DNA from 4 places in the Methylobacterium nigriterrae genome. Region 4 is predicted to be linked to each of the others. Evidence: predicted binding sites of a transcription regulator. Region 4 holds the regulator's gene; each other region holds the start of a gene.
The links. Region 4 encodes LexA, which represses DNA repair genes until DNA is damaged. Its sites were predicted from a motif close to TGTTCNNNNTGTGTTCNG; they were not measured.
Positions count from the first base shown of each region.

Region 1: the regulator LexA is predicted to act here: its motif matches at 1,553-1,570, upstream of WDW90_RS22490 (LexA family protein).
Region 2: the regulator LexA is predicted to act here: its motif matches at 5,217-5,234, upstream of ssb (single-stranded DNA-binding protein).
Region 3: the regulator LexA is predicted to act here: its motif matches at 6,171-6,188, upstream of WDW90_RS19550 (ImuA family protein).

Region 1 covers NZ_JBAWTG010000053.1:7,942-15,318, forward strand. The annotation lists gene WDW90_RS22480 (hypothetical protein) at 1-365, shown strand, start outside; partial or broken gene WDW90_RS22485 (Y-family DNA polymerase) at 634-1,086, opposite strand; gene WDW90_RS22490 (LexA family protein) at 1,083-1,538, opposite strand; gene WDW90_RS22495 (hypothetical protein) at 1,719-2,108, shown strand; gene WDW90_RS22500 (transcriptional regulator) at 2,141-2,875, opposite strand; gene WDW90_RS22505 (nucleotide-binding protein) at 3,292-3,939, shown strand; gene WDW90_RS22510 (ribbon-helix-helix domain-containing protein) at 3,939-4,238, shown strand; gene WDW90_RS22515 (hypothetical protein) at 4,279-4,506, shown strand; gene WDW90_RS22520 (calcium-binding protein) at 5,523-6,050, shown strand; partial or broken gene WDW90_RS22525 (chromate transporter) at 6,201-6,742, opposite strand; gene WDW90_RS22530 (response regulator) at 7,114-7,377, shown strand, end outside.
Region 2 covers NZ_JBAWTG010000004.1:168,061-175,437, reverse strand. The annotation lists gene WDW90_RS04820 (propionyl-CoA synthetase) at 1-796, shown strand, start outside; gene WDW90_RS04815 (NADH:flavin oxidoreductase/NADH oxidase) at 1,236-2,354, shown strand; gene WDW90_RS04810 (phosphodiester glycosidase family protein) at 2,416-3,153, opposite strand; gene WDW90_RS04805 (hypothetical protein) at 3,409-3,912, shown strand; gene WDW90_RS04800 (NADP-dependent oxidoreductase) at 4,155-5,171, shown strand; gene ssb (single-stranded DNA-binding protein) at 5,388-5,933, shown strand; gene WDW90_RS04790 (trna delta -isopentenylpyrophosphate transferase) at 6,237-6,914, shown strand; gene recD2 (SF1B family DNA helicase RecD2) at 6,955-7,377, shown strand, end outside.
Region 3 covers NZ_JBAWTG010000038.1:46,082-53,458, forward strand. The annotation lists partial or broken gene WDW90_RS19535 (IS5/IS1182 family transposase) at 301-375, opposite strand; gene WDW90_RS19540 (error-prone DNA polymerase) at 543-3,911, opposite strand; gene WDW90_RS19545 (Y-family DNA polymerase) at 3,908-5,368, opposite strand; gene WDW90_RS19550 (ImuA family protein) at 5,358-6,068, opposite strand; gene WDW90_RS19555 (alcohol dehydrogenase catalytic domain-containing protein) at 6,295-7,305, opposite strand; partial or broken gene WDW90_RS19560 (SDR family oxidoreductase) at 7,316-7,377, opposite strand, start outside.
Region 4 covers NZ_JBAWTG010000008.1:7,279-14,655, forward strand. The annotation lists gene gltX (glutamate--tRNA ligase) at 1-71, opposite strand, end outside; gene WDW90_RS07070 (ComEC/Rec2 family competence protein) at 231-2,504, shown strand; gene lexA (transcriptional repressor LexA) at 2,498-3,226, opposite strand; gene WDW90_RS07080 (hypothetical protein) at 3,523-3,813, shown strand; gene WDW90_RS07085 (DUF4399 domain-containing protein) at 3,917-4,804, opposite strand; gene WDW90_RS07090 (SUMF1/EgtB/PvdO family nonheme iron enzyme) at 5,185-6,882, shown strand; gene WDW90_RS07095 (Crp/Fnr family transcriptional regulator) at 6,898-7,377, opposite strand, start outside.

The DNA.
Region 1 (7,377 bases), on a different contig from region 4:
CGACATTCGGGACTGGACTAACGAAATCAACTGATACGGCATTCTCTGCTTACTACGCACAGGCGGTCCCCACGGTCTGCCCTGATCTCCGGGCTGCCGATGCAGACATCCGGAGGGCGCTAACTGCAGCGGAACTCGGATGGGCCGACTTCCTCAAGCGCGGTCGAATGGTGGTCTATCCCCCTGGAACGTCTTACGAAGAGGATGCCCACCGAACCATGAGGCTCCAAGAGCAAAACGCGATCTCTGCTGTTCGATTAGACGCCCAGGAGCTTCCGGATTTTTGCAGTGAAGTTGAGAGGGCCTTCGGCGAGGGAGGCCGTGTTGCCCCTGGGCTTCTGATAGACCGCCGGAGAAAGGCTTAGCGTAGAAGCCACGCGGCGCGTCTCAGAATGGCGAGACGTGTATGACTAGAGCCTCTTCTGCTTCCTTGGTCGGAGGCAAGCGCGGCGGCACCTGGTCGGCCGTGCAGGTTCAGCGCGTGCTGGAGCGGGCGGCTTAAGGAATTCGGCTGCAGACAGAGCTACTTGGCCCTAGTGAGAATGCCATCGAACGTGCACTGCGCGCCATGCTCGCACGTGAGGTATCCCTGCTCTTTGACCAGCAGCGAGCGGCCTCTGAAGGAAAGGGTAAGGCGGCATTGGCCAGCGTCTTCGTCGGGCCGATGCCGATGCAGGTCGGGATGCCGGTCCAGGCCCGCACGGTCGCGCGCAGATCCTGCGCGAGCTCGCGGCGCTCGCGCACGCGCACGTCCGAGAGGTCGAGGAAGCTCTCGTCGATCGAGTAGATCTCCACCCGCGGAGAGAAGTCTCGGTAGACCGCGTTGGTGCGGGCCGACATGTCGCCGTAGAGCGTGTAGTTCGAGGAGAACACGCGCACGCCCTGGGACCGGCACAGGTCGCGGATCTTGAAGTAGGGCTCGCCCATGCGGATGCCGAGCGCCTTGGCCTCGGCCGTGCGGGCCACCGCGCAGCCGTCGTTATTGCTCAGCACGATCACGGGCACGCCCGCGAGCTTCGGGTCGAACACCCGCTCGCAGGAGCAGTAGAAGCTGTTGCCGTCGATCAAGGCGATGGCGCGGCTCATCGCACGAGCCCGGCACGCGCGATGTGCCAGCGGATCGAGAAGCGCACCACGCCCCAGATCTCGCCGTCGGTGAGCTCCTGGACGGCGAAGGCCGGCAGGTCCGGGTTGTCGAAGGAGAGCCGCGTCACGTTGCCGTCGACGATAAGCCGCTTGATCGACATCTCGCCGTCGATCGCGGCCACGACGACGCTGCCGTGCCCGGCCTTGAGGCTGCGGTCGACGATGGCGAGGTCGCGATCGAAGATGCCGGCGCCGCGCATGGAGTCGCCCGCGATGTTCCAGGCGAAGGTGGCGGGCGGGTTCGGCGCGAGCCAGCGCGGCAGCTCGAGCGCGCCCTCCAGGAAGTCGTCGGCCGGGGACGGGAAGCCCGCGCAGAGGCTCTGCCCCATGATAGGCACGTGCACGAGCCCATGAGCATCTGCTGCCAGTTCGCCGACACGATAGACGTCCATCCCGCTCCCCAGCCTAGAACGAATAGGGAACAAGAGGGAGGCCGGATCAGAGTTCAACCGGCGCTACGCGGCTGCTCGACAAGCCTGTGGAGACCTGTGGATAGCGTGGACAGGTCAGGTGCCAATTAGAGGCCAATGCGCCGGAAGACGCTGTTCCGCTGTCACTGACAAGAGCAGTCCATGCAGCAGCAGGCGGACCGCTGTCTTCCCTCGTCAGCCGGTCTGCAAGCCCATGATCTCCGCCTGTACCCCGGCAAGGTAGCCGGTGAGGCGCTGATTGAGGGCGCCGCTACAGGTGTTTGGCTTTCACGTGCTGGATCAACCCGCCGCGTTGACCCATCGCCCGGTTCCTCGTCACCTGGCCTGATGTCGCAGGAACGGCTGTCTGAGATGCAGGGACCACGCCGAGCCATGCTCGTCGGCTTTCAGCAGGCGGCTTACGCACGCTGCGATCTGCCGGGCGCCTGCAACGACAATCAACGACAGGCTCCCGCAGGATTGCGGATCGCTGTCGCAGCGATGATCGGCTTTCTTGAGGTCATAGCTCTCCTCACCCAGGCCCGGATCTGAGCGCGTTCGTTCGAACGGACAGCTACATGTCCTCATGACATGCCTCGAACCCTCCGCGACGGACCCGTGCCCGAATCTCGCGAGGCCGCTGCGCGAGCCCGACCCTGCCCTCCGGTAGCCCTTTGCGCCGGTTCCGCTGGCCGCTGACGACCCTTATCTAAATCATTGGTATTCGTGCCCTTTCGGTTTTGGCACCCACCCTGCCCCGAGAGCTGCAGCCAGGAGGACCAGTCCCGGCTGATGATCGCGACGACGTTTGTGTCGTTGCGGTAGGCTGAGACCCGGCGCTCGCGAATGCTCACGAGAGCCAGCGCCCTCGCCTGCCGGAGAGCCCGCCGAACAGTGGTCTCGCTCACGCCTGCGAGCGCCGCGATGGCGCCGATTGCCAACGTGCAGGTCCCGCGCTTTGCGACCTCGACCGCGACGACGGCCAGCGCCGCTTGTTCGCCTGGTGTGAACTGGCAGGCAAGCTTGGGGGGCATCCGTCCGGCTGCAGCCCAGCGCCGTCGCCGCTCCATCGCTACGCTGCGCTCTGGCGGGCGCTGAGGTTTGCGAGCGGGGAACGTAGCCCTGACACGCTGGAAGCCACTGGCGGGCTTCTGTGAGGCTCCTGTGGCCTTCCTGGCCTCGATGGCGAGCGACAGCTCCTCGGCCTGCGCTTCGGTCAACGCGTTCGCGCTGAACGCCTTCCACACGGCCGCCGATACCTCGGGCAGCCGGTCACGCGGCGCAGCTTCAACAGCTTGTCTCAGTTCCTCATGCAGCATCGATCCTGGCCCTCGTCGGGCCACGGCAGAACACTGGGCGGTGCCACAGGGGCACACCCATCCACAGGCAAAGCAAGACCGTTGGCAGAATTGGCGTTCCGCCTTGACCCCTGGGGGGCCCTGTGAGACTGTCGGGATTGCAATGTGTCCCGCTGGTCTCTCTGAGATCGGTCCACGGCCTCGAAGGTTGGCGCCTTCGGGGCCGTTGCTTTTTCTAGGTCACTGTCGCGGCGGTGATCTCCTCACGGCGTACCTCGCGCCGAATTTGCAACCGTGGCCGCTCAAGCGATTCCGGTCAACCTGCGACCCTACCGGCCGGCACGGTTAACGACCCGTTAACTTCCTCCCCCGAACATGCGTCTGCACGTGCGCATTGGCGCACCTGCCCCCTTACGTACTTACGTAACGAGGCACGCATGCACATCATTGTAGCCGCCTCTCAGAAGGGTGGTGCCGGCAAGACGACCTTGATCCGCAGCCTCGCGGTGGCGACGCAGCAGGCTCATGGCCCGACCGCCATCCTCGACACGGACCCGCAAGGCTCGCTCACCAGCTGGTGGAACCGGCGTGAGGCGCAGGAGCCGGCGCTAGTGAAGTTCGATCTGGTGGACTTCGAGGCTGGCGTGGCGAAGCTCGAAGCCGCTGGCATCGAGTACCTGTTCGTCGATACCCCACCGAGCGTTCACCCGGAGATGGGTGCCCTCTTGGCGCGGGCCTCGCTCGCCATCGTGCCAGTCCGCCCCTCCCCCGACGATCTCGATGCCGTGGGCGACACGCTCGGTCTCATCGAGGAAGCCGGTTGCCCCTTCCTGTTCGTGTTGACCCAGGCCAAGCCCCGAACGCGCCTCCAGATGCAGGCTGTGATGGCGCTAGCCAAGCATGGAAAGCTGGCGCCGACCGTCATGCACGACCGCACGGACTTCCCAACCGCAGCCATCAGTGGGCGCACGGTCACCGAGGTGGAGCCTGAGACTGCTTCCAGCCGCGAGGTGAGGGACGTGCTTCAGTACGTCATGGAGCAACTACGTAAGGACGCCAGCAAGGGTATGAGGAAGGTCGCGTAATGAGCAGCAAGCCGATGCCTTCCCTTGACGGCCTGATCCAAGCTAAAGGAGCCTCGCGGCCCGAGACGCTGCAGCAGCGCCCTGCAGCAGTTCAGCCCGCCACACAGCCGGCGCCTGCTCCGGCCGTCGTACCGGTCGCCATGACGGCTCCAGAGCCCAAATCCAAGGCGCTCACGCTCCGCCTCTCCGAGAGCCAATACCAGCGACTCCGCAGGTTTGCCTTCGACCGGGGCCTGAGCCACCAAGACGTTATCGAGCGGGCCCTCATGGTCTACCTCGACGCCGCAGTTAAGGACTGACGCCCTTACGTGCTTACGTAACCGCGTCGTGGATGAACCCGTGAGCGACACTTCCGACCCCATCATCCTGGCGCTCGTGGCCGAGAACGCTGAGCTGCGGCTTCAGCTCGCCGAGACGCAGGAACAATGCATCGAGATGGCGGTCGATGCCGGCGAGCTGCACGCCGAGATCGAAGCCCTCCGGGCGCAGCTTGCTGCGGCTGAGCGCGAGCGGAATACGTGGCGGGCAGAGGCGGGACGAGCCGCCGCACGGCGGTCTGCCGCATAGGCCGCGATAACGGCCAAGCTTAAGGCCAGGCGATGTTTGAGCCTGAAATCCTCACCATCGCGCTCGCCGGGCCGTTCCCAAGGCGGACCTCACGATGACCGAACCGGCCACCCGGCGCTTCCCAGCGCCCTGGACCGCCGCAGGGCTCCAGTCAGAGCCAAGCCGGACACGTGCCGGCGGCCCCGTTAGGCCGATGTAAACGCAGTCGCCGTCACTGAGCCCACAGCGTGACGCCGGGCGGAATGTTATGGCGAGCAATGCCCTGCCCACCAACAGTCGAGGGTAATCGAGTTAGCAACAGCGATTATATCATGCAGGCCCGCTTTGGCATTCGAGTCAGCTAGCGTCAAGCCAACGGCTGATCCAACCAAGAGCACGTAAATGGCCAAGTTTCTCATCCCGCCCTCCATGTAGTATGTGGCTTATGTAGGAAAAGAATTGATCCTGTTGTCGGAAATATCAATGCATTTACATTCATTTTATGTTATAAACTATGATTTTTTATGATGTATAAATTTGAATAATTCATAAGAATTAGGGATTGCCTGCTGTAAGCGCTCGATCAGGCAGCGCTACAGCGCCCGTGTCAGCGGGCCAACCTTCCTAGCGCACAGATGCAGACCGATGATCCTATAGCCAACCGCGAGAGCAGGCGGGCAGAGGTCGGCTGTGTCACGCCCATCCAGACAGCAGCGAGTAACGGCTGATGCTCCAGGATCACTTCGGATGATCAGAAGGCGGCAAGCCGATCAGAAAATGAAGAAGTATGATTTTGGGTGGAGAAATAATTATAAATAATGATTTAGTATGAAAACTTGTAGCATGCAGAATTTTACAGTAAAACTGTGACGCATCGCACGATCAGAGGTTGAAAATCATGCGAAAGGTATCTCGTCGTCGAGCCGGGCAAGATTGTTCCGGTAAATTAGTTGCTAGCCCGTGTACGTTTCGGCCTAGTGTAAGCCACCTTTCGACGACAAGGAGGGCTATCTCAAACGGAAAACGGAGTAGTTGTTATGATTAATTGGGTAGGATCAGAAGCCGCCGACTTCAAGTCTTTTGACGAATATGGCCTTAGCAACGATTTCGCTAAGGCAGGCGGCGGAAATGACATTGTCTACGGAGGAGCCGGCAGTGACCAGCTCTTTGGTGGAGACGGAGAGGATAAACTCTATGGCGGTATCGGCGTTGACGTAATTCACGGTGATGCCGGCCACGATAAAATTTACGGCGGCGCTGGAGCAGATCAGCTCTTTGGCGGCGAAGGAGCGGACGATTTCTACATTCATTCCACCGATACGGGAGATTATTTCTTCGGGCAAGCAGACCAGATTAATGATTTTAACTCCGATGATACGATCTGGCTGCAGGGAAACTTTAGCTATGGTGGATCAGGCAATGCACCAAATCCAGGTGAATACACTGTCTCCGCTCAAGACGGCGGCTGGCTTCTTACGTACAAGAACCTTGGCGAAGCATCCAATGTCTTCCATGATGTTCATGTCATGGGCGACAACCCTCTCGAACATATTAGTTTTTTCTAAGAGTAATTAAAGAACGGCATAATGTGTGTCCAAATTTAGTAGCCATGCATTGCAATCTCCTTGTACTGGCTCGCCGAGTTTTTCTCGGCGAGCTTTTTCACGTAGGGGTCTCAAAGGCGGAGACAGCCTGGACTACTTAGGCAGCATGGTGCCCCGCATGGCGGCCTGGGCGAGCGGGCGCGTCCGGAAGGCATCCCAGTTGGGCAGGCTGCCGTAGACCAGAAGCACACCCGGCAGGAAGCTCGCCACGAGCGCGATGGCCGCGCCCGTGACTCCGTGCGGTGCTGGCCGACCACGGCACCGAGGTAGGCGGCGAACGTGAACAGCGGTCCGGGCGCCGCCTGAGCCGCGCCGTAGCCGGCGAGGAAGGTGCCGGGATTGACCCAGCCTGGGGAGACCACCTCGGCCTGCAGCAGGGGCAGCACCACGTGGCCACCGCCGAACACGAGGGCGCCGGAGCAGTAGAAGGCATCGAAGAGCGCCAGCGCCTGCGACTGTAGGCCGGTGGCCAGCACCTGCGGAACGACGAGCAGCAGCACGAACGCGACCAACGCCACCGCACCGGCCCGCCGCGACACCGGAAAGGCCAAGTGCCCGCTCTGCGCCTGCGGGGCTACCCGGCAGAGCACGAGGCCAGCCAGGGCGCCGAGGACGATGGCACCGAGCTGCCCGAAGGAGCCGACGACGAACAATCTGCTGGCAGACCGACACACCGAGCTGATGCAGCCTCGGGTCCATGAGCGCGAGTCGATGCGCCCGAGATGGCACTCGGACGCTGGCGGCTTCTCGGCCACGGCCGCGACAAGCAAGCGCCCCGCGGCTCCTTAGTGGCGTAGGATGATTGTACGCCAGCGTTCATCGACCTTCATCGCGGATCATCGAAGTTCACAGAACCAAGCTCGCCTATGTGGCACTGTGAAGAGGAGCATTTCCGCTGCACCGTTGGTGAGCTATGACTATGAGCCACACAGAGACATCAGCAGGTTGGACTAACCCTGGTACAGCCGAACCTCCGATCGGCTTAGGGGGGCTCGGATGGGGTTTGATCGGCAATGAGGCGGACATGAGCGCCTCTGGGACGAGCATGCGGCGCGTCCTCCTCGTCGAGGATGACGACCTCCTTCGCGCGAACTACCAGGCCCTTTTGAGTGCGCACCGGCTCTCTGTCTGTGCATGCGCCACGAAGGCCGAGGCCACTGCCGCTTTTGCGGCCGAGGCGTTCGATGTCGTGATCCTCGACGTGACGCTCGGCCACGACTACGAAGCGGGTTTCGACCTGTGCCAGGCCTTTCGCCAGAGGCGGAAGATCACGCCTATCATCTTCCTC
Region 2 (7,377 bases), on a different contig from region 4:
CGAGCGGGCCGACCCCGATTCCGTCGCCTGGGCCGAGCGCGTCCTGGCGCGCCCCGTCATCGACCATTGGTGGCAGACGGAGACGGGCTGGCCCATCGCCGGCAATCCGGTCGGCCTCGGCCAGCTCCCGGTCAAGCACGGCAGCACCTGCGTGCCGATGCCGGGCTACGACGTGCGGGTCCTCGACGAGGGCGGCCGGCCCGTCCCGGCCGACACGATGGGCACGATCGCGATCCGCCTGCCGCTGCCGCCCGGCTGCCTGCCGACGCTGTGGGGATCGGACGAGCGCTTCGCCCAGAGCTACCTGAAGACCTTTCCGGGCTACTACGACACCTCGGACGCGGGCGTGATCGACGCCGACGGCTACATCACGGTGCTCGGGCGCACCGACGACATCATCAACGTGGCCGGGCACCGGCTCTCCACGGGCGGCATGGAGGCGGTGCTCGCCGCGCATCCGGACGTCGCCGAATGCGCGGTCATCGGCATCCGCGACGCGCTGAAGGGAGAGGCGCCCTGCGGCTTCGTCGTGCTCAAGGCGAACGTGTCCCGCGATCCCGCCGAGATTGAGCGCGAGTTGGTGGCGCTCGTGCGCGAGCGCATCGGCCCGGTCGCGGCCTTCAAGCTGGCGCTCACCGTGGCGCGACTGCCCAAGACCCGCTCGGGCAAGATCCTGCGGGGCACGATGAAGCGCATCGCCGATCACGAGCCCTGGACGGTGCCGCCGACCATCGACGACGCGGGCGTGCTCGACGAGATCGGCGAGAGCCTGAAGGCGCGCGGCATCGGGGGATAGGAAGCGCGGATCGCCCCACCTCTCCCGTGCGGGAGAGGTCGAGTCCGCGAAAGCGGACCGGGTGAGGGGTGCCACTTCGCCGGAAAGACCTGACCCCTCACCCTGTCCCTCTCCCGCACGGGAGAGGGGACCCGCGCCCGGCCTTGGGAACCATCGAGCCCTGAACCGACGCCTTCGTGTATACCGGCGGAGTTGGCGCGCCGCCCCACCTCTCCCGTGCGGGAGAGGTCGAGTCCGCGGAACGCGGACCGGGTGAGGGGTGCGACGCATCCGGAGAGGTCGCACCCCTCACCCTATCCCTCTCCCGAACGGGAGAGGGGGCCCGTCGCGCGTATCGGGACGGGCATTGTCGCCGCCCGTCGCGCGGGCAGGCCGACACACCGCTGGCCAAGCGGCGCCTTCTGCGCCACATGGCTTCCGACGCGCCCCGGAGCAGCCCATGACCGCCCGCCTGTTCGAACCGCTCACGCTCGACGCCCTCGAACTCGAGAACCGCATCCTGATCGCGCCGATGTGCCAGTACTCGGCCCGCGCCGGCGAGGCCTCGGACTGGCACATGATGCATCTCGGGCATCTCGCCATGTCGGGCGCCGGGCTGCTGACCCTCGAGGCGACCGCGGTCTCGCCCGAGGCCCGCATCACCGACTGGGACCTCGGCCTCTACGACGACGCCACCGAGCGGGCGCTCGCCCGCGTCCTCGGCGCGATCCGCGACTACGCCCCGATCCCGGTCTGCATCCAGATCGCGCATGCGGGCCGGAAGGCGTCGAGCGCGGCGCCCTGGAGCGGCGGCCAGCAGATCCCGCCGGATTCCCCGCACGGCTGGCGCACCGAGGCGCCCTCGGCGATTCCCCACGGCGAGGGCGAGGTGCTCCCCCACGCGCTCGATGCCGCCGACCTGAAGCGGGTGCGCGCCGAATTCGTGGCGACCGCCAGGCGCGCCGTGCGCCTCGGCATCGAGGCGGTGGAGCTGCACGGCGCCCACGGCTACCTGCTGCACCAGTTCCTGTCGCCGCTCTCGAACGAGCGGACCGACGCCTACGGCGGCAGCCTGCAGAACCGCATGCGCTTCCCCCTCGAGGTGTTCGAGGCGGTGCGCGAGGTGGTGCCGGCGGGCAGCCCCGTCTGGATGCGCGTCTCGGCGACCGACTGGGTCGAGGAGGGCTGGGACCTCGACGAGACGGTGGAATTCGCCCAGGCCCTGAAGGGGCGCGGCGCGCCCGCGATCCACGTCTCCACCGGTGGCCTCTCCACCCGTCAGTCGATCCAGCTCGGGCCCGGCTACCAGGTGCCCTTCGCCGAGCGCATCCGGGCCGAGACCGGGCTGACCACCATCGCGGTCGGCCTCATCACGGAGCCGCGCCAGGCGGAGGCCATCCTGCAGGAGGGCCGGGCGGACGCGATCTCGCTCGCCCGGGCGATGCTCTACGATCCGCGCTGGCCCTGGCACGCCGCGGCCGAGCTCGGCGCCAGGGTGCGAGCCCCGAAGCAGTACTGGCGCTCGCAGCCGCGCGCGTTCAAGGACCTGTTCAAGGACACGGCGTTCGGGCAGCGCTAGCGTCTCGCCCGCCGAAGCGGGCGCCGGTCCGGCGCTGGCGCCTGCGACGCTCCGCGGGGCTTCAGCGCGAGACCGCCCCGACCAACGGGCCGAGCGGGCGGCTGAGGTCGGAGCGGTTGAGGCTCGGCGCGTAGAGGCTCGACACGCTGCCGTCGAGGAAGAGGGCGTTGCGGCAGCCGAGATCGTCCCGGAACAGGCGCGCGAAGGCCCCGAAGCTGACAGGGCGCTCGGAGATCGCGAACACGGCCGTGAGCCCGTCGTCGCGCACGCCGACGCCGTTGCGGATCTTCTGCGAGGGGCCGTCCGCCGAGATCTTCGGGTGGATGTGCCCGTCGATCACCAGCATCGGCCCCGATTGCGTGGCGAAATCGGGCTTGATCCGCGCCTTCAGGTAGCGGCCCGTGTCGAGCACGCCGGCCCGCTCGCCCTTCACGTAGAAGATCCCGTTCGGCTTCAGGTGGAAATTGCCGGGTCCGTTGGCCGTGGAGACGCCCTTCATCTCGCGGCCCTCCTCGACGTACAGGCCGACCGGCGCCTGGCCCTTGTCGTACATGCCCGCATTCATGGCGAAGCTGAGCTTGGCTCCCTGCTTCTCGGCGAGGTTCGAGAGGGACGAGTAGGGCAGGCCGTCGGTGCCGAGCCAGAACAGGCGCAGGCGCAGGCGCTTCAGGTCGACGATGCAGACCGTGTAGGCCTCGCCCTCCGACTCGGCGGCACGGCAAGGCCCCGCCGTGGCCGCGGCCCGGGCAGGCGCCGGCTCGGCCGCCGCCCGCTGCCCGAGCCCCGGGACCGCGAGCATCGCGAGGAGCAGAGCCTGGGCGGGGCGTAACATCATCGTGAGATCCTGAGCCTCGATCCGGCCGGTTCAGGCGGCGCGGGCCGGCTTCCTCGCCTGAAATTGCGACGCTTTTCAAGCGGCGCGGGCCGCGCGCGGGCATTTCGGGGCGGGTCGGGGCCGTGCGCGGTAGCGGGCGTGGCGAGGCGGCACCTGAACCGTTTCGGAGACCTGAGCGTTTTTCGGGTGTTGGGGGCGTCGGTCTGTCGGAGAATTGAGATGAAGCGGGTCATTCTGGCCTCGGCCCTGATGGCCGGGGCCTTGGCCATGCTGCCGGCGACGGCGGATGCGCGCGGCTTCGGCGGGGGCGGGTTCCGCGGTGGCGGTTTCGGCGGCGGTGGTGGCTTCCGCGGCGGCTTCGGCGGCGGCGGATTCCGCGGCGGCTTCGGCGGCGCCGGCTTCCGGGGCGGGGTCGGCGGCTGGCGCGGCGGCGGCTTCGGGTGGCGCGGCGCGGGCTGGCGGGGCGCGGGCTGGCGGGGCGGCTGGGGCGGCTACGGCTGGCGGCGCGGTTACGGCTACGGCCTCGGCGGCCTCGGCCTCGGGGTCGGGCTCGGCCTCGCCACGGCGGGTCTCTACGGCGGCTACGGCTACCCGGGCTGGGGCTACGGCTACGGCTACGCCCCGGTCGGCTACGGCTACGGCTACGGCGGCTGCTACGTCGTCCCGCGGGTCCGCTGGACGCCCTGGGGCTATCGCCGGGTGTTCGTCGAGCGCTGCTACTGAGGGAGCGGCGGTCCGGATCAGGGCGGCGCGAGCCGCCCTCTTCTCGCGGCGCTCGAGATCCGCGCCGCGTCTCGTCCAGAGCCGCACCGGCATCGTCGCGAACGGGCGCTCAGGCGCGACCGGATCGGGCTCGCGGATCGGGCTCGTGATTGAGATCGGGGAGCGCCGCCCCATCTGCCGGCTCGTCCCGCAAGCCTGGCCCAGCAAGCCCCGCCCAGCAAGGCCCGCCACGGAGTCCGACCATGGCCGAGATCAACCGCCGCATCGTCCTCGCCGCGCGCCCGCACGGCGAGCCGAACCCGTCGCATTTCCGCCTGGAGGAGGGGCGGGTGCCGGCTCCGCGCGAGGGCGAGGTCCTGCTGCGCACCCGCTGGCTCTCCCTCGACCCGTACATGCGCGGGCGCATGAGCGCGGCGAAGTCCTACGCCGAGCCGGTCGGTATCGGCGAGGTGATGACGGGCGAGGTGGTGGCGGAGGTCACGGCCTCGAACAACCCGGCCTATCAGGTGGGCGACCTCGTCACCGCCTTCTCGGGCTGGCAGGATTACGCGGTCTCGGCGGGCAAGGCCCTGCGCCGGGTCGACCCTGCGCTGGCGCCGCCGACGACGGCGCTCGGCGTGCTCGGGATGCCGGGCATGACCGCGTATACCGGGCTCCTCACCATCGGGCAGCCGAAGCCGGGCGAGACCGTGGTGGTGGCCGCCGCCGCGGGGCCGGTCGGATCGCTCGTCGGCCAGATCGCGAGGATCAGGGGCGCGCGGGCGGTCGGCATCGCCGGGGGCCCCGAGAAATGCGCCTACCTCCGGGACGAGCTCGGCTTCGACGCCGCCGTCGACCATCGCGGCGAGGACCTGCCCGGCGCCCTGGCGGCGGCCTGCCCGAACGGGATCGACGTCTATTTCGAGAATGTCGGCGGGGCCGTCTTCGAGGCGGTGCTGCCGCTCCTCAACGACTTCGCGCGCGTGCCGGTCTGCGGGCTCGTGGCCGGCTACAACGCGACCGAGCTGCCGCCGGGGCCCGACCGCACGCCCGTCCTGATGCGCGCGATCCTGACGCGGCGCCTGCACCTGCAGGGCTTCATCGTCTGGGACTTCGCCGATCAGGCCGCCGCCTTCGGGCGCGAGGTCGGCGCCTGGCTCAAGGCGGGACGCGTGACGTACCGCGAGGACATCGTCGAGGGGCTGGAGAACGCGCCCGAGGCCTTCATCGGGATGCTGCAGGGGCGCAACTTCGGCAAGCTCGTCGTCCGGGTCGCGTGAGCGGCAGGGATCCGGGCGGGGCCTGCGCGGCGCTTGCGGCCCGACTAGAACAAAGATAGAACAATGACGGAATCCGGCATGTGTTCTCCCCTCATGTGTTTTCGGGGGACATGCGCGGCCGGCGGATTGCCGGCCGGCTGCCCCGAGCCCAGAACATCGGGATGGGCGCACGCGTTCGGATGACGGCCCTGTGAGATCGGCAGCAAGGAGAGAGCGATGGCGGGCAGCGTGAACAAGGTGATCCTGGTGGGCAATCTCGGGCGCGATCCCGAGACGCGCCGCCTCGCCTCGGGCGACCCCGTGGTGAACCTGCGCCTCGCGACGTCGGAATCCTGGAAGGACAAGATGTCGGGCGAGCGCAAGGAGAAGACCGAGTGGCACTCGGTCGTGATCTACAACGAGAACCTCGCCCGCGTGGCGGAGCAGTACCTGCGCAAGGGCTCGAAGGTCTACGTCGAGGGCCAGCTCCAGACGCGCAAGTGGACGGACAATTCGGGCGTCGAGAAGTACACGACCGAGGTGGTGCTGCAGCGCTTCCGCGGCGAGCTGACGATCCTCGACGGGCGTGGCGGCGGCTCCGAGATGGGCGCCGACGACGAGGGCGGCGGCCAGATCAGCCGCGGCGGCGACTTCGGCGGTGGCGGCTCGCGGGGCGGCGATTACGGCGGCGGCCGCTCCGGCGGCGAGCGGCGCCCGGCTTCCTCCGGCGGCGGCGGCGGCTCGAAGCCGAATTACGACCTCGACGACGACATCCCGTTCTAGAGCATTTTTCGCCGAGGTGGCCGCCGGTTCGGCGATCAGAAAGCGCGCCAGATCAATGGCTTGGAGCATTCTCCGTGATCCGGGAGTCACGGAGAATGCTCCGGGAGCGCGATCCACGCCCCCCACTCGTCCGGGCGAGACCGAGACGAATTCGGCGGACCGGGCGAGAGGGCGCCTCGATCTCCCCGCCTCGCCCATTGGCCGCCCCGGATCACGCCCTTGGCCGAGCGCCCTTGCAACCCTTGCGGGCAACCGAACACTCACTACATATCGTAACTAGAACAAACAGCGAACGGAGACGTCATGCGGACCGCCGACAAGCAGATCGCCGACATCCTCGTGCGCTACGGCGAACCCTTCGCGGGCAATGTCTGGCGCGTGCAGGGCACGGCCGTGATCTACCACAAGACGCTCGAGCGCATCGCCGCGCAGGCCGGCATCGTGTTCGAGCCGCCGACCATCATCCGGGCGGAGCGCGACGAGGCCGTGATCCTGGTGAGCGGGCGCCTGCCCGGCGCGAAGCCCGGGACCGAGCGGGTCGAGTGGTCGCTCGGCGAGGCGCTCGTCAACGTGAACTACCGGGTCTCCGGCAAGCAGGCGGCCTACGTCTACGCCATGGCCGAGAAGCGGGGGAAGGACCGGGTCATCCTCAAGCTGATCGAGCTGCACGGGCTTGTCTATTCCGAGGAGGAGGCCGACGAGTTCCGCCAGGGCCACTTGGCCGCGATCCACGCGGTCGACGAGGACTTCGAGGCGTCCGATCCCTTCGACGAGGTGACGGAGGCCGAGGGCGACCTGAAGCGGCGCATCGACGAGGCGTCCAGCGTCAACGCCGTCACCGACCTGATGCTCGACACCGAGACGCAATCCACCCTCAACCGCATGCCGCCCGGCACCCGCGACGAGGTGCGCGACTACGCCAAGGCCCGCCTCGTGGCGCTCGGCTGGCCCGGCCGGAAGGGCCGCAGCCGCGCCGCGTGAAGCGGATGCAGATACGCCCTGAGGTGGTATCGTGAACCGCATGGTTCGGCCTCAGGATCTCGGGCGTGACGGTGGCGCGGGCGCGCCCGCGGAGGTCCTGGCCGGCACGGTCGAGCGCGTGACCTTCCACAATGCCGAGACCGGCTTCTGCGTGCTGAAGGTCGGTGTGCGGGGCAGGCGCGACCTCGTCCCCCTGGTCGGCCACGCCCCCGCGATCGGGGCGGGCGAGTGGATCACCGCCACCGGCCACTGGGTCTCGGACCGCGCCCACGGGCTGCAGTTCAAGGCGCTCTCCCTGAAGGCGACGCCGCCGACCGGCGTCGAGGGCATCGAGCGCTACCTCGCGAGCGGGCAGATGCGGGGCATCGGGCCCGCCATGGCCAAGGCCATCGTCGAGCTGTTCGGGGAGGGCACCTTCGAGATCATCGAGGCCGAGCCCGAGCGCCTCACCGAGGTGCCCGGG
Region 3 (7,377 bases), on a different contig from region 4:
GTCGGCTGCGGCACACGAAGCAAGATGTGGTGTGACTCAGGTACTTATGCGCCTGCTCCAAGACCTTTTCTCGATGTTCCGAACTGCTCCTGACACTCGGATTATGCATGACCCTCATACGCCAGGTCTGGGACGACTGCCGTTCGATTGCTTCCGCGAATGGCCCGCCGCTCAGGACGCTTCGTAACTGCGCAGGATGAGCAGCTTGGCACGCTCCAGTCCTCAGGTCTTGCGAGCGCGATCGGCAGGTTGCTGGTCCCGAAATGGCCTACCCACGACACGTCGCGCGTGAAGCCCGGCTCCAGGCTGTCTGCGGGGCATGAACGGCTCGATCACCGCCCATTGTTCATCCGAGAGCCGGAACAGGTCTGCCATCGCCACCTCCCTGCTGCAAAACGGTGGCCCTGAAACACGAAACCGCAGTGAACCGCACCCCGTTTTGACCGGACAGACAGGGTGCACTCCACGCAGCTTCCGCAACGCCCGGGTTCGGCTCAGACCTCTGAACTGCGAACTCACCGCTTTCATGTAAAGTCGCAGCTTCAGTGGAAATCCCTAGATCTCGGCAGGATACGCATGGTGCGGGGATGTCCATGCAGGCCGCGCGGTTGCTGGGGGTGGGTGAACTCATCCGCGCGCGTGCGTTGGACGGCGAGTTCGTGGTCTTCCGACAGCCGTGTCAGTTCATTGCTGCGATCAAACAGGCGTTCGGCCAGGAGGTGCGTCACGCCTTCACGGCTCTTCTGCACCCGTCCCTCGACGAGGAGGAGCCGGGCGCCCATGACCTGGCGGCGGAATCGCTCGAAAGTGCGCGCCCACAGGATCACGTTGGTGATGCCGGTCTCGTCCTCAAGGGTGATGAAGATGGCTTTGCCCGCGCCGGGGCGCTGGCGCACCAGGACGATGCCGGCGTTGCGGCAGAAGGCGCCGTCGGGGCGGGCCGCCGCCTCGGCGCAGGTCGCCACCCGCTCGGCCCGGAAGACTGGCCTCAGGATCGCCAGCGGGTGGGCCTTGAGCGAGAGCCGCAGGGCCCGGAAGTCGGCCGCCACATGGGCGCCGAGGGGCATCTCGGGCAGCTGCACATCTGGTTCCGGTCCGAGTTCGCGCGCCGCCGCCGCGGCGAACAGGGGCAGGGGCGGTCCGTCGGCCAAGCGGCGCACGGCCCAAAGGCCAGCGCGCCGATCAAGCCCCAGGGACCGGAACGCGTCTGCCGCGGCGAGCTGTTCCAGGGCGCGCCTTGGAAGGCGCGTGCGGGCGGCAAGATCCTCGACGTCGCCGAACGGAGCGCCGCGCGCCGCGGCGAGGCGCAGGCCATCCGCCTCGCCGAGACCCTCGATCTGGCGGAAGCCGAGGCGCAGAGCGAAATCCCCGCCGCCGTCGCGCTCCAGCGCGTTGTCGTGAAAGCTGTGGTTGACGTCGACCGGGCGGATCTCGACCCCGTGCTCGGCCGCGTCCCGTACGATCTGCGCGGGCGCGTAGAAGCCCATGGGCTGCGCGTTCAGGAGCGCGCAGGCGAACGCCGCCGGGTGATGGCATTTTAGCCAGGCTGAGATGTAGACGAGCTTGGCGAAGGAGGCCGCGTGGCTCTCCGGAAATCCATAGGAACCGAAGCCTTTGATCTGCTCGAAGCAGGCCTGCGCGAAATCCCGCTGGTAACCCCGCGCCACCATGCGCTCGACCATCAGCGTCTCGAAGGTCTCGATGGTGCCGACATTGCGGAAGGTCGCCATGGCCCGGCGGAGCCGATTCGCCTCCACGTCCGTGAACTCGGCCGCGACCATGGCGAGCCGCATCGCCTGCTCCTGGAACAGGGGCACGCCGAGGGTTTTTTCGAGCACCTTGTGGAGTTCGTCAGGATCTCCCTTTCCCGGAGCTGGGGACGGGAAGGAGACCTCTTCCAGCTTGGCCCGGCGGCGCAGATAGGGATGCACCATGTCGCCCTGGATCGGGCCCGGCCGCACGATCGCCACCTGCACGACGAGGTCGTAGAACGTCTCCGGCTTGAGCCGCGGCAGCATGTTGATCTGCGCCCGGCTCTCGACCTGGAAGACGCCGACCGAATCCCCCTTCTGCAGCATGGAGTAGACGGCCTTGTCCCCTTGCGGGATGCCGGCGAGGTCGTGATCGCCGAGCCCGTGCGCGCGCATCAGGTCGAAGGCCTTGCGGATGCAGGTCAGCATCCCGAGCGCCAGCACGTCGACCTTCATCAGGCCGAGCTCGTCGATGTCATCCTTGTCCCACTCGATGAAGGTGCGCTCCGCCATGGCGGCATTGCCGATGGGCACGGTCTCGTCGAGGCGCCCGCGCGTCAGCACGAAGCCGCCGACATGCTGCGAGAGGTGGCGCGGGAAGCCGATGAGGCGCCGGGCGAGGCTCAGCGCGCGGGCGATCAAGGGGTTGTCCGGATCGAGCCCCGCCTGGCGGACATGCGCGTTCCGGATCTGCGAGCCCCAGCTCCCCCACTGGGTCGAGGCGAGGCGGGCGGTGACGTCCTCGGTCAGGCCGAGCGCCTTGCCGACCTCGCGCATGGCGCTGCGCGGCCGGTAATGGATCACGGTCGCCGCGATGCCGGCCCGGTGCCGGCCGTAGCGGGAGTAGATGTGCTGGATGATCTCCTCGCGCCGCTCATGCTCGAAATCGACGTCGATGTCGGGCGGCTCGCGCCGCTCCTCCGAGATGAAGCGCGCGAACAGGAGGTCGTGCTCGTTCGGGTCGACGGCGGTGATGCCGAGCGCGTAGCAGACGGCGGAATTGGCCGCCGAGCCCCGCCCCTGACAGAGGATGCCCTTGTCCTCGGCGACCCGCACGATGTCGAGGATCGTCAGGAAGTAGCGGGCGTAGTCGAGCTTGGCGATGAGGGCGAGTTCCTCCCGCAGGAGCGCCTCGATCTTCTCGGGAATGCCGTCGGGATAGCGGATGGCGCCGCGCCGCCAAGTCTGCTCCTCCAGCCACGCTTGCGCGCTCCAGCCCGGCGGGACCGTCTCATCGGGATAGTCGTAGCGCAGCTCGGCCAGGGTGAATCCGATGCGGGCGATGAGGTTCTGTGTCTCCGCGAGCGCCTCGGGCGCCTCCCGGAACAGGCGCGCCATCTCCCGCGGGGGCTTGAGGTGCCGCTCGGCATTGGCCTCGAGACAGCGGCCGGCCGCGTCGATTGTCACGCCCTCCCGGATGCAAACGAGGACGTCTTGGAGGTCGCTGGCACCGGGCTCGTGGTAGAGCGCGTCGTTGACGGCCAGCAACGGAACGCGCGCGCCGCGCGCCAGGGCCTTGAGCCGGGCGAGCCGCCTGAGATCGTCACCGCGGCGGTGCAGGGCCGCGGCGAGCCAGACGGCGCCGGGCGCGGCCTCCGCGAGCTGCGCGAGAGTGGCGGGAACCCCGTCGAGGCGCCGCTCGGGCAGGGCGACGAGCAGGAGCCCGCCCGGGTCCGTGAGAAGGTCGTCGCGGCGAAGGATACAGGCGCCCTTCCCGGCGCGGCGGTTGCCAAGAGTGAGGAGGCGGCACAGACGCCCCCAGCCGGCGCGGTCTGTGGGATAGGCGACGATGTCCGGTGTCCCGTCGGCGAAGACGAGCCGCGCGCCGACGACAAGGGTGAACGCTTCCGCGCGACGCCTGAGCGCCTCCCGCGCGGCTGGATCGCCGGCCGTTGCGGGATGCGGGATTCGAGCGACCTCGCCGGGTCCCGACCCTTCGCGGATTGTCCCAGGCGGCGGCGCGCCCTCCGCCCGCAATTCCCTGAGGGCGCTGTGGGCCCGCACTACGCCAGAGACGGTGTTGCGGTCGGCGATCCCGATCCCAGTCTGGCCGAGCAGGAGGGCGGTCAGCACCATGTCCCGCGGGTGCGAGGCGCCGCGCAGGAAGGAGAAGTTCGTCGCGGCCGCAAGCTCCGCATAGGGCGGGACGGCGTCCCTCACGGGAACAGACCGTGCAGGTACCAGCGCGGGCGCCCGCTCTCGCGGCCGTAGAGCCCGGCGCGGAAGAGCCAGAAGCGGTGCCCTTGCGCATCCTCGACCCGATAATAGTCCCGCGTCGGCGCGTCGCCCGCCTCGCGCCACCATTCCGGGGCGATGCGCTCGGGACCCTCGGAATGGACGATCGTGTGAAGAACGCTCTGCCAGCGGAAGCGCAGGGGCGGCCCGTCGGGCACTTCGGCGAGGGTTTCGATGACTTGCGGCGGATCGAAGAGGTAAAGCGGCCGCGCCGGAGGCTCGCACGGCTCCGGTACGGGCCAGGGCATAGGGCGCGCCGGTGCATCCGCCGCCGGCACGAGCCTGGAACTGCGCAGCGGATCATGTGTGTCTGCCGCGGCGAAGCGGAGCACGCGAGCGGAGCCCAAGCGCGCCACGAGCCGGTCAACGAGATCGGAGACCGTGTCATCCGAGTCCGTCCCTCCGTCGAGGCGCGGCTGAAGCAGGTTGAGCGGCTCAGCGGCAGGGACGATGAGCCGGACGCGGTCGAAGCCGTAACCGGGATCGAGGGGATCGGTGAGCGCGTCGAGCCGCTCGCGCAGGAGGCGCAGGACCGTCGCGGCATCGCGTTGCGGCCGGCCCGTCCGAACCCCGATCCGCCGCACCGCACCGTCGCTGCGGAAGAAGCTAGCCTCGAACGCACGGCCGCCCTCGCCGGCGGCTTCGAGCTGCCGCGTGATCGCGCTGGCCAGCCATTGCAGCGCCAACTCGACCGCGGGCCGATGAGCGATGGGCTCGGCGAAGACTTGATCCGCCCAGCAGGCGGGACGAGGCCGCAGCGGCGTGATGCGGCGGTCTTCCCGGCCCTGAACCCGCCGCAGCCGCGTTGCCAAATCCTCGCCGAATCGAGCCGCCAGAGGCAGGCTCGGCAGGTCGGCGAGGTCGCCGAGGCGCTTCAGGCCGGCCAGCGACAGCGCCGCTCCGGTATCCGCCGGAAGCCCGAGCGCCACGACCGGCAGAGGCCGGATAGCGGCTGCCTCGCCCCCCGGCGGCACCACCGCAGCGCGGCCGAACCGAGCGAGGGCGCGCGCGGCATCCGGTGTGCCGGCGATGGTGGCGCGTGTCGCGAAGCCGGCTCGGCGGAAGCGATCCAGGCTCTCCCCGCGCAGCGCCGCCTCGCCGCCGGCAAGGTGATCGCAGCCGGTCACGTCGAGGATGAGCCCGTCCGGCGGATCGAGGGCGACGAGAGGCGTCCATCGCTCGCAGGACGCGGCCATGCGGCCGAGCAGCGCCGCATCCGCCGCAGGATCGTGATCGAACGCCTGGAGATCGGGGATGCAAGCGCGGGCATCGGCGAGCGTCTGGCCCCGACGCAGACCGAGGTCCATGGCCTGTCGATTGACGGCCGCGAGCCGCGAGGCGCCCCCGGCCTGCTCGACGAGGACGAGGGGCTCAGCCGACACGCCGCCATCGCGCATCGTCCTCGGCCGGATCCGGTCCGACGACAGGAAGGGAAACCACAGGGCGAGGTAGCGGCGCGGCTGCGGGTGTGTCGGCGCTTGAGAAGGACAGGCTGTCACGGTCCCATTCCAGGTGCCAAGTGCGCGGATTGAGCCCCGCCCGGTGACGCAGCAGGGCGGCAGCGAAAGTGGGACGGCCGGGCGCCTTCGCTTCGAAGGGGATCGAGGCCGCGGTCGCGACCCTCCAGCGGGTCGCCGCCGCGCTCGGACAGGGGCTGGCGTCGAGCCGGATCATGAGGAGCGTCACGCCCGAGGCGCGCGCGGCCAGCGTCAGCCGCTGGCTTGCCTTGAGATCGAGGATCCTCGGTTCGCCCCAGATCTCAACGAGAGCCGCGCCTAGGCCCGTGCAGCGCGCGGCCTCGTCCACGGCCCTCAAGGCTCCGGTCGGGTCCCGCGTCCGCACCACGACGAGACGCGATGGATCGAGCCCGAACTCAGCGAGCCCATCGCCGTAGAGCCCTCCCACCCGCGCCTCGACCCGATCCTGGTGTATCCAGACGAGCGGACGCCGGTCCGAGGCCCGGAGCGCCAAGCCCAGAGCGAAGCCAGTCGCCGCAGCGGGGTGGCGCACGTGACTGGCATAGATCTCGTGCAGGACGCCACGAACCAGACCGCCTCCAAGCCACGCGTCGAGTTCAGGCATACCGGTCTCGAACGGCATCCTCGCGGAGGTGACGGCGCCAGGCTCCAAAGCCATGATGGCGCGGCGCAACGCGGGCAGGGTAAGAGGCTGCTGCACAGGTTTTGTTCCCTATTTGTTCTATAGCAGCTTTGCTTGTGCGAGGAGTCAACCCATCGCTGACATCATAGCCGTTTAGGGCGTGGACAGCGTTGGCGCAGCCCTATCCGCTACGCGACGACCGCGGCTATCAAGGGGCGCCGTGGGGTCGAAGCACGATCTTCGGCGATGCGGTCGTGTTCGCGTCGATGGCCGCGAAGGCCGCAACCCCGTCGGCCAGGGCCCGCTCCTCCGCCCAGTCGAGGGCGCCGAGGCGCCCCGCCGCGATGATCCCAACGATGTCGCGGAACTCCTGCCCCGTGTAGCAGTACGAACCGGACACGACGATCTCCTGCAAGGTGAGCTTGCGGATATCCAGGCCCTCGTCGCCCGGCAGCAAGCCGACATGCACGATCACGCCGCCCGGCCGGGTGAGGCGGCTCGCCGCCGCGCGCGTCGCCCGGCTTCCGACGGCATCGACGATCAGGTCCGCGCTGCCCTCCACGGGCCGCCCAACTTCGTCCGGGCCGTAGCAGCGGACGCCTGACGCCGCCCTCGCGATCGTGGCGCGCCGCTCAGGATTCGGTTCGGCAAGGCTGACGGTCCGAGCGCCCTGCATCGCCAGCACGAGTGCGGCGCCGAGGCCGATCGCACCGCCGCCGAGGACGGCGCAATCCGCACCGGAGAGGGGGCGGCAGAGGAGGCGCGCCCCCAGATTGACGGCGTGGTAGGAGACCGCGAGCGGCTCGGCGAGCGCGGCCTTCACGATAGGCAGATCCTCGGGGATCTCGACGAGATTGCTCTCGGGCGCGCAGACATACTCGGCAAACGCCCCCGCCCGCGGCGGCATCGAGAGGATCTGGCGGTCCGGGCAGAGATGGGAGCGCCCCGCCGTGCAGGCGACACAGGTGCCGCAGGTCACGAGCGGATTGATGGTGACGCGCCGGCCGTCTCGCGGGCCTCCCACAATCCGACCGGCGGCCTCGTGCCCGAGCACCAGGGGCGCCGGCCGGCGCGAATCGTGGCCGTGGTAGGCGTGCATGTCCGAGCCGCAGATCCCCACCGCCTCGACTCGGATCAAGGCCTCGCCGGGGACGGGGCTAGGGACGGGCAGATCGTGTAGAGCGAGTGCGTGCGGGCCTGTATAGACGAGGGCTTTCATTGCGGGCTCCTCATTTGGCCGTGAAGCCGCCGTCCACCGGCAGGGTCTGCCCGGTGACGTAGGCGGAGGCGT
Region 4 (7,377 bases):
GTGCGGGCACCGCCGATATGGAGGTAGCCGGTGGGGGAGGGCGCGAAGCGCGTGACGACGGCTGACGACATCGATCCAGTTAGATGTTCGAGTGGGCGGACGCATGAATGGAACGGGGGCGGATCGGCCGGCCCGGTCGCGCGCCTGTAGCATGCGCGCGCGGATGCGTTAAGGAATCGTCGTAATGGCCGGCCGGTTCGGCCGGCGCGCGTAAGGACGATCGAACACCGATGAGCGAGGGAGGCGCAACGCCTGTCGGACGAGCTCTGGTCGCTCCGTCGCCCGTCCGGCTGCCCGCGCCGGCCGAATGGCTTCCCGCACTGCGGGATTTTACAGGGCTCGAACTGGCCCGGGAGGCCGAGCAGCGACGCCTCTTCCCCTGGCTCGCGGTCGCTTTCGGCGGTGGAATCCTCCTTTTCTTCACCGCGACCGACGGCGAACCCTCCATCGCCGCCCCCCTCGTCGCGGCCGCTGCTTGCCTCGCGGCGATTGTCGTTCTCGGCGCGCAGCCGCTCGCGCGCGCGATCATGCTCGGATTCTGTGCCGCCTTCCTGGGCTTTGCCGACGGTGCCTGGCGAGTCACCACGGTGGCGGCGCCGGTCCTCGCGCGCACCACCATCGCGCCACTGAGCGGTTTCATCGAAGCGCTCGACGAGCGCGACGCAGGCGCGCGTCTCATCATCCGTGTTGCCACCATCGGCACCCTCTCTGAGCAAGCCAAGCCGACCCGAGTCCGGGTGTCGTATCGCCAGGCACAAGCCCTCAAGCCGGGCGATTTCATCGCCGCAACGGCGCGCCTGCTGCCACCGCCTGAGGCCGCGCGCCCCGGCGGCTACGATTTCGCCCGAGACGCCTACTTTCGCGGAATCGGCGCCGTGGGCTCGCTGACGGGCAAGATCGAGGTTCGGCCACCACCGGGGCCGGTGCCGCTCGGGCTTCGAGCGGCGGCCACGATCGACGACGCGCGCAACGCCCTGACCCGACGCATCACCGACGCCAACGGCGGCCAGGCCGGGGCCGTGGCCGCGGCGCTCGTCACCGGCAAGCGCGGCCTGATCACGCAGGAGACGAATGATATCCTGCGGACGGCCGGGATCTATCATGTCGTGTCGATATCTGGGCTGCACATGGTTCTGGCGGCTGGCGTCGTGTTCTGGTTTGTGCGAGCCATTCTCGCCCTGGTTCCGATCCTAGCCCTCCGTCTGCCGATCAAGAAGATCGCCGCCGGCTTCGCAATGGTCGGGGTGACCGCCTACTGCGCCTTTTCCGGTTGGGATATCGCCGCCGAGCGGTCACTGATCATGACCTTGATCATGCTCGGAGCGATCCTGGTCGACAGGCCAGCGCTCAGCATGCGCAATCTCGCACTCGCGGCAATCGTGGCCCTGGCGCGCGAGCCGGAGGGCTTGCTCGGACCAAGCTTCCAGATGTCGTTCGGCGCCGTCGCCGGCCTGATTGCCTGCTCGCGCTGGCTCGATGGGCGCCTGTTCCGGCGGGAGGGTGCCGGAGCGATCGGCCGAGCCATCGCCGTTGTGGCGTCCGCCGTGGTGGGTACGCTGCTCACCACGCTTGTCGCGCAGATCGCGACGGCTCCCTTCGCGACGTATCACTTCCAGACGATCCAGCCCTTTGGCCTGGTGGGCAATGCACTCACGCTGCCGCTCGTGTCGCTCGCCGTCATGCCCGCCGCCGTGATCGGCATCCTCGCCTATCCCCTCGCGCTCGATCAGCCGGTGTGGTGGCTGATGGGGCTCGCCGTGCGCGGCATGCTGTCGATCTCGACCTGGATCGGCGGTTTCGGTCAAGCCAACTTGGTGGTGCCCGCTTTCGGTACGGGTGCCATGGCGCTTCTCGCCGCCGGCCTCTTGCTGGCGACCCTGCCGGTCTCTCGATTGCGCTGGCTTGCTGTGCTCCCGGTAATGATCGGACTGGGCTTCGCCGCAAGTCCACAACGCTTCGATATCTTCATCGACCGCGACGGGAGCGGCGCGGCCGTCCGGGACCGCTCGGGACGCCTTGTCGTCCTCGGCCGACCCCCACCGTTTGTTCTGGAACAATGGTTGAAGGCCGATGGCGACGCCCGCAAGCCGGACGATTTGGCGCGAGGCGAATCCTGCGATCGACTCGGGTGTACGAGACGGACGGCCGACGGCCGACAGGTCGCATGGCTGCGGGACAAGCGCGGTTTCCCGGAAGACTGCGCCCGCGCCGACATCCTGATCACGACCCGAACGGCGCCGGCGGCCTGTGCTGCCAGCCTCGTGATCGACAGGGCCTATCTCGAACGCTTCGGGGCCACTGCGATCCGCTTCACCGCGAGCGGCCCAATCATCTCCCATGCGAGGCCGGCGAACGCATCGCTGCCATGGCGCTCCGGTCACCGGACAGGTCTCGAACAGAAGGCGTCCGTTCAGCTCAGGCTAACCAAGTCGCCCAGTCGACAAGCGGAGGATCCTGACGAGGCGGATGCAAGTACCGACAACCGCCCCGAAACCGTTCAGTAGCGCCGGACGAGACTCACAAGCCGACCTTGGATTTGAACGCGGTCCGGACCGAGGACACGCGTCTCGTAAGCCGGGTTGGCCGCCTCCAGCGCAATCGACGAGCCGCGTCGCCGAAGACGCTTCAAGGTCGCCTCCTCATCGTCGATCAGGGCCACGATGATGTCGCCCGTGTTCGCCGTATCCTGCTTGCGGATCACCACGAGATCGCCGTCCAGGATCCCGGCCTCGATCATCGAGTCGCCGCGGACTTCGAGAGCATAGTGCTCGCCGCCTGCCAGGAAGTCGGGCGACATCGTGATGGAGTGGCTCTGGTTCTGAATTGCCGAGATCGGCGTGCCCGCCGCGATGCGGCCCATCACCGGGATCGTCATGGCGCGACCGTTCTCGTCCGTCGCCTGCGTCATGGGGGTCTTGACGGACGGAATCTTCGCCCGACCACCCTCGACCACGCTCGGCGTGAATCGGCGAACCTCGCCGTTGCCGGCGCCGGCATTCGCACCTGAGAGACTCTCGGGCATCCGGATGACCTCGATCGCTCGCGCGCGATTGGGCAGGCGCCGGAGGAATCCCCGCTCCTCCAAAGCCGTGATCAGTCGATGGATGCCGGATTTCGACTTCAGATCGAGCGCGTCCTTCATCTCATCGAAGGAGGGGGGTACGCCGCTTTCCCGCATGCGCTGCTGGATGAAACGGAGCAGATCCAGCTGTTTACGCGTCAGCATTCCGCAGACTCATCGCTCAAGACGAGCGCCGGCATCGACGCTCGCGGAAACAAACCGCGAACACGTTAAACGTTCCACAAGTGTTCTGCAAGGGTTCGCCGTGGTGGAGGTGTCATCACCTCACGGTGCCCCTGCGCCGATACTCCGACCCGTCGATGGTCCGCCGAAACGTGATGCCAAGTCGTGCATGGGCACGGAGCCTTTAAAGAGCGCTATAGCCCCGCGGCCTAAGTGCTGCAGCGTGTCGCTCGGCAGCCGCATCCTGCTTCGAAGCAGAGAAATTCCCGTAAAAGAGTGTGATCAAGATCACATTCGGGATTTTGGTGGAAGCATACGATGATTTGAGAGCACGTTCAGCCTCTCGCATCGATGCAAGAACTTCGGCGTTCATCGTTCGAAATCAGGAGCATTATATGATCAAATTCGGCATGATTGCGGTTGCACTGACGATCGCTACGACGCTCATATGGCTGGCCTTGATGCCGCAGCCTTCTGTGCCTCAGGGCAGGGCGTCTGCAGGGATCGACATTCAGGAACTGACACGGCACACGCAAGCCACCACCAACTCGGCCTACGATGCCTTCTGATGGCCATCTGGCCGCGTTCGATCTTCAGCGAGGAAGGAGCAACCCAAGCTCAAAGGCTGGCCGCTGTTGCGCACAACGATGCCCGCGGGCGACCTTGGACAGACTATCGCCCGCGTGCGTGCCGCGCGCGTGGGCGCCGCCCGCTCTTGGTGACCAGCACCTTTATCGGCTCGGACATAATCGGCGGATTGTGCGGCACGTGGTCGGTATCCGCTAGCACGAGTTGGAGCGTGTGGGTGCCGAGCGGGAGCGTCACCTGAGCTTCGGTCTGCCCGAGCCCGAAATGCAAATGATTGAAATCATTCGGAATGCGTTCATCCGGCGAGCGCAGAGGCGCGTCGATCAGCAGATGGTGATGGCCGGTGTTCGCCTTGTCGAAGCCCGCTGGCGCCACGCCCATTCCGACGAGGCCGAACCGGATCGTTGTCTTGCGCGAGACCACTGCGCCGTTGTGAGGCTGCACGAAATAGACACGTGCTCCAGGGGGCGATGATCTCCGCACCGTCGGGGCCGCCGCTGCGGCCGCGCCCGCCGGCGCCTCGACGACCCGGACTTTCACGACGTCCGAGGCGACGGGCGGGTTGTGCGGGATATGATCCTTGTCGGCCAGCAGCAATTGCAGCGTGTGCTCGCCGGGCGGCAGGTCGATCTCCGCCTCGGTCTGGCCGGCTCCGAAATGCAGGTGATTGAAGTCGTTCGGAATCGGCCTGTCGACCGGCGGCATCGCAACGTCGATCAGCAGATGGTGGTGGCCCGAGTTGATGCGGTCCGATCCAGCCGGCGCCACGCCCATGTTCCGTAGCCCGAATCGAATCATCGCCTTGCGGGGCAGGACCGCGCCATCCTTGATGTCGATGAAATAGACGGCCGCGCCGGGCGCCGCCGGCGTCGGCCCGGCCTTGGTCTCCTGCGCGACGGCCGCTCCGGTGATCAGGAGCAGCGGAGCCGCGAGGCCGCAGCACCGGTGGACCCATCCCGATGACGCTCCCATCACATTCCTCCCGCTGCCAAGCATAGCATTGCGAAATGCCAATAGGCGCACGTTCCGTGGCCGCACGCCGAGCCGGAAAAAAGGCGTAGGACCCTCTAAAAAGAGCAATCTCCATACCCAAAAAGTTGTAATTACTGGCGATGGGCGCGTACCCAGAATACCAATACCCGTCGAACAGGCTACCGTAGCTCTATGCCCGGCGATTCGTCACGTTAGAATCGGTGGTCTCGGTGAGATGGATGATCCTCAGGCCGCCCCCGATGATAGGATTGATGTCCAAGAGATTTTGCCCTACGGCCGCCAGAAAATCCGACGCTCGGAGCGACGGTCGAGGCGCGCGCGACGCGACGGTTCGTCCTGCGGCTCGGAGAGCCCGGACCATGCTTGTCCGGTTGGCGTTGATCGCCGTCACCCTGCTGCTCGCCGACTTGGCTTCCGCGCAGGGAACCACGGGCACGGCACGGCGGTTCGCCCTGCTCATCGCGAACGTCCGTTATCCAGACGCCAATGTTCCACTGCCGACGGTGGGCAAGGACGCGCGATCCCTTGCCGATGAATTGCGGCGCAATGATTTCGACGTGGAGTTGCGCGAGAACCTGACGCGGGAGGATGCACAGAGCGCACTGGATGCCTTCTACGCAAAGATCAATGCTGGATCGGCGGCGCTCTTCTATTTCGGCGGCTTCGGGATCCAGGTCGGGCGCCAGAGCTACCTCCTCCCGGTCAATGCGCAGATCTGGTCGGAGACCGAGACGCGCCGCGACAGCATCAACCTCGATACCGTGCTCACGGAGATGAATCGCCGTGGCGCCCAGGTGAAGATCGCGATCGTCGACGCTGCCCGATCGAATCCTTACGAGCGCCGTTTCCGTGCCTCGTCCGCGGGTCTTGCGCCCGTCGATGCACCCGAGGGAACCCTCGTCCTCCTCGCAGCGCCTCCCGGCAAGGTGGTGCGGGACGGAAGCGGAGACCTGAGCCTCTTCATGGGTGAGTTGCTCAAGGAACTGCGCACGCCCAACCTCACGGCGGAAGAGGCCTTCGCCCATACGCGGATGGGCGTTTCGCGTGCGTCGAACGCTGAGCAGGTCCCCTGGGTGGCATCCTCCCTCATGGAGGAGTTCCATTTTTCCAAGCCGACCGCCGCTGGCATCCCGTCATCACCCGGCCCGGTGGTGCGGGCGCCCGACGATGCCGCGCAGCCGCGCACCGGGCGCCAGCGCGCTCCCGCCGCAGCACCCGCCCAGCAATCATCGGCCTCTCCAATCGTGGCTCCGAGTCCGCCGCCGACACCGCCCGCACCGGCGCAGCCGCAACTGGCCGCGCTGCCGCCACCGGCACCCGTTCCTCCGGCCGCTTCGCAGACGGGGCAGTCTTTTCGGGACTGTGGCGACTGTCCCGAGATGGTTGTGCTGCCCGCGGGCTCCTTCGAGATGGGGTCCAGCGCGGCGCCCTTCGAACGCCCGGTCCACCGCGTCACCATCGCGAAGCCCTTCGCGATCGCGCGCTACGAGACGACAGTCGACGAGTGGAATCGCTGTGTCGAGAGCGGCGCCTGCAAGTTCCGGCCGCCAGAGGCTGGTCCCGGTTCGGGCAACAAGCCCGTGACGAACGTCAGTTGGTACGATGCCAAGGATTATGCCGGCTGGCTCTCTGCCAAGACCCATCAGACCTACCGCCTGCCGACCGAGGCGGAATGGGAATATGCAGCCCATGGCGGAACGGGATCAGCCTTTGCCTGGGGACCGCAGGTCGGCGTTGCGAAGGCGAATTGCCGAGACTGCCGTCCGGGCACCAGCCCCCAGATCCTCGAAGCCGGGCATTTCCCACCGAATGGATACGGACTGTTCGACCTCGCCGGGAATGCCGCGGAATGGGTCGAGGATTGCTGGAACGACGATTACCGCGGAGCTCCCCAGGACGGAAAGGCATGGATGCGCGGCAATTGCAGTCAGCGGGTGCTGCGCGGCGGGTCCTTCGACAGCGCGGCGAGCTACGTCAAACCCTCGGCGCGCTTCCGGTACGATGCGGATGTGCGGTATTACGCCAACGGCTTTCGCGTCGTCCGGACCACGCCGTGACGCCCAGGGCCGGTGTCACCAGCGAGCGTCGACACCGTCGGAATGGCCCGCATGGCGGGACAGCGCCTCCTTGTCCCGCAGCAGGATGCAGCCGCGCTTGAGGTCGAGATGTCCGGCTTTCCGCCATGCCTGAAGCTGCCGGTTCACGCTCTCGCGGGTACTGCCGACATAGGCGCCGAGTTGTTCCTGCGAGATCTGGATCTCGCTGCCGAAATCCTCGGCGAGGACGGTGAGGCGCCGCGCCAAGCGGGTCGCGAGGGGAAGCACGGTCATCTCGTTCATCTGGCCTGCGATGTAGCGGACGCGGGCACAGAGCAACTCGATCAGCTTGATGGCGATGGCCGGTTCGCGGGCGAGATAGGCGAGGACATCCGATCGGCGCAGGACGAAAAGCTCGGTCGCCTCCACCGCGACAGCGTCCGCCGTGCGCGGCCGGCCGTCGAGAAGCGCTACCTCCCCGAAGAGGTCGCCCGATCCGAGCGTGTTGAGCAGGAC